DNA from 2 places in the Pantoea vagans genome. Region 1 is predicted to be linked to the other one. Evidence: predicted binding sites of a transcription regulator. Region 1 holds the regulator's gene; the other holds the start of a gene.
The links. Region 1 encodes LexA, which represses DNA repair genes until DNA is damaged. Its sites were predicted from a motif close to TNCTGTATGTACATACAGNA; they were not measured.
Positions count from the first base shown of each region.

Region 1 (3,088 bases):
TAAGGCAAAACGTACATCACCGGACGTGTCGGATCGATCCCATGTTCGGAGACAGGATCGGTCGGAATGACCTTACCTTTTACCAAAATAGAGAGTGGTAAATTCAATAATTTGTAATAAAGTTTACGCCAACCTGACATAGACAACTTAAAGCCTCTTGTTAGCAAAGCGCGGCAAGCATACCAGAAAGTGCAGCGAAGATCTGTGGTGACACCACCTCAGGCTGCCGAGAAATTGACGTCAAAATCAATCAAGGGTTCCACCAGCATGGCAAATAATGTCACCGGTTTTCAAAGAATAGTGAATGCAGCCGGTTATTCCTGGCAGGGGTTACGCGCTGCCTGGCAGAATGAAGCGGCATTTCGTCAGGAAGCGATCGCCGCAGTGATCGCCGTTATCGTGGCCTGCTGGCTGGATATCGATGTCATTTCTCGTGTGCTGATGATTGGCTCAGTGGTGCTGGTGATCATTATTGAAATAATTAACAGCGCCATCGAAGCGGTGGTGGATCGCATCGGCGAAGAGCGGCATCCGCTGGCAGGACGCGCAAAAGATATGGGTTCAGCGGCGGTATTACTGGCTATCTTGCTGGCCCTGTTTGTCTGGATCACACTGCTCTGGTCCCATTTGCGATAGCCATTCCAGATTCACCGCGCTGCGCTAATTCGCCGCTGTTTTGGTTTTCATTTCGCCAATACCTGTATATACTCACAGCGACTGTATAAACAACCAGGGGGCGGGATGAAAGCGTTAACAGCAAGGCAGCAACAGGTCTATGATCTGATTCGCGACCATATTAACCAGACGGGCATGCCGCCAACGCGTGCGGAAATTGCTTCGCAACTGGGATTTCGCTCGCCCAATGCTGCTGAAGAGCATCTGAAAGCGCTGGCGCGTAAAGGTGTTATCGAAATTGTTTCGGGTGCTTCACGCGGTATTCGTCTGCTGATGGAAGAAGAAGTCAGCGAAGGTTTACCGCTGATTGGCCGCGTAGCCGCCGGTGAGCCGCTGCTCGCGCAGGAACACATCGAAGCTCACTACCAGGTTGATGCTAATCTGTTCAAACCTAACGCTGATTTCCTGTTACGCGTAAGTGGAATGTCGATGAAAGATATCGGGATTATGGATGGCGACCTGCTCGCGGTGCATAAGACTCAGGAAGTGCGTAATGGCCAGGTCGTGGTGGCGCGTATTGATGATGAAGTCACCGTAAAACGCTGGAAAAAGCAGGGCGCTATTGTACATCTGCTGCCCGAAAATACCGATTTCCAGCCGATCGTGGTCGATACGCGTGAACAGTCTCTGACCGTTGAAGGTCTGGCTGTGGGCATCGTGCGTAACGGTGAATGGCTCTAATCTCTTTTTGAACTCCCCCGCTGCGGTAGCGCTTATCGCAGTATGAAGTACTGATTCTTTGCGTCGGACTTTTTTGGTTCAGCGTGAGGAATCAGGCTGATCTTCGCAACAACGGAACGGGCGGATGCGGCTGTTTTCCTCTTCAGATAAAGCACTCTGGCGGCTGGCGCTGCCGATGATCCTCTCCAATATTACTGTCCCGCTGCTCGGCGTGGTTGATACGGCGGTGATTGGTCATCTCGATAGTCCTATTTATCTGGGCGGCGTGGCTGTCGGTACTACAGCGACCAGCTTCATCTTTATGCTGCTGCTATTCCTGCGCATGAGCACCACCGGGCTGACGGCCCAGGCCTTTGGTGCCAATGATAAAACCGCACTGGCGCGCGCGTTGATACAACCCTTATTGATTGCTTTGGTTGCAGGCTTGTCGTTTGCGCTGCTGCGAACGCCTGCGAGCACTCTCGCGGCAACGTTGATGGGCGGTAGCCCAGAAGTGCAGCAGCAGGCGCAAATATTTATCGAAATTCGCTGGCTGAGCGCGCCGGCCACACTGGCCAATCTGGTGATTCTTGGCTGGCTGCTAGGCGTGCAGTATGCCAGGGCGCCCATGGTGCTGCTGATCGTTGGGAACCTGGTCAATATTCTGCTCGATTTACTCTTCGTACTGAAACTGCACTGGGGCGTGGCGGGGGCTGCGGCGGCAACCGCATTGGCAGAATATGTGACGCTGGGAGTCGGTTTATGGATGGTAGCGCGCGTGCTCAGGCTGCGCGGTATCCATTTTACGCTGCTCAAGCAAAGCTGGCGCGGTGATGCTGCGCGCCTGTTCCGGCTCAATCGCGACATTATGCTGCGTTCGCTGATGGTGCAGATTTGCTTTGCCTCTCTCACTCTGTTGGGCGCGCGCATCGGGCCAGACGTGGTGGCAGTCAACGCGGTATTGCTGATGTTCCTCACCTTTACCGCCTACGCGCTGGATGGCTTTGCCTATGCGGTCGAAGCATGCTCAGGGGAGGCTGTCGGGGCAAAAGATCGCAGCCGATTATTACTTATCTGGCATGCAGCCTGCCGTCAGGCGGGGATTGTCGCGTTAATGTTTGCCCTGATATACGCCTTTACCGGTCCATATATCGTGGCGCTGCTCACTTCGCTGGAGACACTGCGTGAAATGGCCGATCGCTATTTAGTCTGGCAGGTGATTCTGCCATTGGTCGGCGTATGGTGCTATCTGCTGGATGGCATGTTTATTGGTGCCACGCGCGGACGCGAAATGCGCAACAGCATGGTGATGGCAGCGGTGGGTTATGGCGTTGCTCTGCTATCACTCCCCTGGTTGGGAAACCATGGCTTATGGCTGGCGGTAACGGTGTTTCTTACGTTGCGAGGCGTAACGCTGTGGTGGGTGTGGCGTCGTCACTGGCAGCGTGACACCTGGTTCAATGCCGGATAAGCGAAGCGTAACCTACAGATTATTCTGTATTTTTTTGCGCAATCCACGCCGGGTACTATAATTATCTCAAACGGCGCAAATGAGTAGCGCGTTGTGTAGATGTTTCCTTGCTTTTGTAGGGGATCATCTTATCTCACTCAGGATGACGTGGAGGATTATGATGAACAAAGACGAAGCGAGCGGTAACTGGAAGCAGTTCAAAGGGAAGATGAAAGAGAAATGGGGCAAGCTGACGGATGACGATATGACTGTCATTGAAGGTAAACGCGATCAGCTTGTCGG
Region 1 is NZ_CP011427.1:3,737,037-3,740,124, reverse strand. It holds gene plsB (glycerol-3-phosphate 1-O-acyltransferase PlsB) at 1-140, opposite strand, end outside; gene LK04_RS17345 (diacylglycerol kinase) at 268-636, shown strand; gene lexA (transcriptional repressor LexA) at 742-1,356, shown strand; gene dinF (MATE family efflux transporter DinF) at 1,481-2,806, shown strand; gene LK04_RS17330 (CsbD family protein) at 2,967-3,088, shown strand, end outside.

Region 2 (3,088 bases), 150 kb from region 1:
GCGCCCACTCAACGGTGATGGCTTGCGGACGGCTGATGTCGCCAATAATGACCGGTGGTTTCACGCAACGCGATCCATAGCTTTGTACCCAGCCGTTTTGCGTGAACACGAAGCCATCAAGGTTTTCGCCAAAGTATTCAACCATGTCGTTACGTTCCGCTTCACCGTGTACCAGCACGTCAAGCCCCAGCCGCTCTTGTTCGGCAATTGCCTGTTTGATGTGTTGCGCGATACCCGTGCGGTAGTTTCCGCTGTCGATGTTGCCTTTTTTGAAGTCGAGACGCAGGCCGCGGATTTCAGTGGTCTGCGGGAATGAGCCGATAGTGGTGGTTGGCCAGGCTGGCAGGTTGAAGCGCTGACGCTGTGCCTGGGCACGTTCACGATAGTGGCCCGGACGTTCCACGTCTTTAGCCTGAATTTTTGCCAGACGCGCCTCGACGGCGGCATTGTGAACACGCGTTGAGTGAGCACGGGCACGAATCGGTGCACTCCACGCCGCCAGTGAAGCGGCATCTCCATTATTCAGCGCGTTGCTCAGCAGTGACAGCTCAGCACACTTTTGCAGGGCAAAGGCAAACCAGCTTTTCACTTCCTCATCCAGCCGGGTTTCCACACTCAAATCGATCGGGCTATGTAGCAGTGAGCACGATGAACCCACCCACAGCTGCTGGCGCAGTCCCACCAGCGGCTTCAGGCATTCAAACCAGCGACTCAGGTCAGCACGCCAGACGTTACGACCGTTAATTACGCCGACGGACAGTAGCCATTCAGCGGGCAGCTGTTGGTGAATGTGTTGGATGTCATCTTTACCCTGCACAAGGTCAACATGCAGGCCCTGTACGGGCAGGATTTTGATGACATCAAGGTTCTGACCAATGCTGTCGAAATAGGTGGTGAGCAGCAGTTTGACGTTGCCTTGCAGCGCTGCGTAGGCCGGTTTGAAGGCATCACGCCACGCTGACGGCAGTTCCAGCGCCAGGGCAGGTTCGTCGATTTGCACCCATTCGATACGGCGTTTTTTCAGCTCTGCCAGGACTTGCTGGTAAACCGGCAGGATCTCTTTTAGCAGTGTCAGGCGATCAAACGATTCACCTTTGACTTTGCCCAGCCACAGATAAGTGACAGGCCCCAACAACACAGGCTTAATCTTGTGACCCAGCGCCAGCGCTTCGTCCACTTCATCCAGCAGTTGGGTCCAGCTGAGCCTGAACTGCTGACCTTGGGTGAACTCGGGCACCATGTAGTGATAGTTGGTGTTGAACCATTTGGTCATTTCAGCCGCTGCCGCGGGCTCACCGCTGGGCGCACGACCACGACTAATGCGGAACAGGGTGTCGATATCGATAGAACCGTCTTGATTTTGGTGGCGTGCGGGCACATTGCCGAGCAGCAGGCTAGTACTTAGTACGTGATCGTACCAGGCGAAATCGCCGACCGGCAATAAATCTACGCCCGCCTCTTTTTGCTGTTGCCAGTGTCGGGCCCGCAGTTCACTCCCTACGGCCAGTAGCGCTTGTTGCGAGCTGAGGCCTGCCCAGTAACTTTCCAGTGCTTTTTTGAGTTCACGACGCAGACCAACGCGAGGGAAACCGAGTGTGTGGTTCAGAATGCTCATTGGGTGTACTCCAAACGATGCGAACCCTTTATCTTCATCCAGCAAGCATGATGGCGGTCCGCTGAAGGCTTATACTGGACAAAAAGAGAGTGGCCGTATCGCTTGCTTGAGATGTTTAGCCGTCCAGATGTTTACACCGCTATCTTCTGCGGGTACTGTATGTTCCTCAAGCGCAATCTGTTCAATCTCGATGTGAAGGACTCTCATGATCGAACTCAAACACCTGAGAACGCTGCAGGCGTTACGGAATACCGGCTCTTTAGCTGCCGCCGCCGCCCAGCTTCATCAGACACAATCGGCGTTATCTCATCAGTTCAGCGACCTGGAACAGCGGCTGGGCTTTCGCCTGTTTGTGCGCAAGAGCCAGCCGTTGCGGTTTACGCCGCAGGGTGAGATTTTGCTGCAGTTGGCCGAGCAGATTTTGCCGCAGATTCAGCAGGCATTGCAGGATTGCCACGAGCCACATCAAACCACGCTGCGCATTGCCATTGAGTGCCACAGTTGTATTCAGTGGCTGACACCCGCCTTGAGTAATTTCCGTAAGAGCTGGCCGCAAGTGGTGATGGATTTTAAATCTGGCGTGACTTTTGATCCCCAGCCAGCGTTGCAGCAGGGGGAGCTGGATGTGGTGTTGACCTCAGATATTCTGCCGCGCAGCGGGTTGTTCTATACGCCAATGTTTGATTTCGAGGTGCGTTTGGTGTTGGCACCGGATCATCCGCTGGCGCAGCGTGAACATATTTCGCCGGAAGATTTGGCTGATGAAGTGTTGATGATTTATCCCGTTCAGCGTCAACGTTTGGATATCTGGCGTCATTTTCTGCAACCCGCTGGCGTGACCCCCGCCTTGAAGAATGTGGATAATACGCTGTTGTTGATTCAGATGGTGTCGGCCCAGATGGGCATTGCCGCGTTACCCCATTGGGTGGTGGAGAGTTTTGAGAAGCAGGGCCTGGTGGTGACCAAGACGCTGGGTGATGGTTTGTGGAGCCGCTTATATGCTGCGGTTCGCGATGGCGAGCAGCGTCAGCCGGTGTTAGAGGCGTTTGTACGATTTGCCCGTCAGCACGCCTGTGACCATTTGCCCTTTGTCCGCGATGCCGCGCGTCCGGGTTCACTTCAGTCCGTTTCTTTATGATCCCGCGGGCGGCGTGTGTCGCCCGTGCTGTTATCCCTGCCCTGCCTGCTCTATAATGCGCCGCCTCAATCCGCGACCAAGAGAGTTTCACCATGACGAGTAACGATGTTCTGCGCAGCGTGCGCTATATGCTTGATTTGAGCGATAGCAAAGTGGTGGAGATTTTTGCCTTAGCGGGCAGCGAAGTGCCATTGGAAGATGTGCAAGCGTGGATGAAGAAGGATGATGATGCTACGTTTCGTAAATTGCCTGACGTGCTGATGGGCTATTTTCTGAACGGGTTGATTTTCTATCGCCGTGGCAAGAGTGAAGATGCGCCTGCACCGTCGGTAGAG
Region 2 is NZ_CP011427.1:3,882,307-3,885,394, forward strand. It holds gene metE (5-methyltetrahydropteroyltriglutamate--homocysteine S-methyltransferase) at 1-1,615, opposite strand, end outside; gene metR (HTH-type transcriptional regulator MetR) at 1,821-2,753, shown strand; gene LK04_RS17990 (DUF1456 family protein) at 2,846-3,088, shown strand, end outside.
Region 2: metR (HTH-type transcriptional regulator MetR) is a predicted target of LexA. The motif match lies at 1,769-1,788, and genes of this name have one in related genera.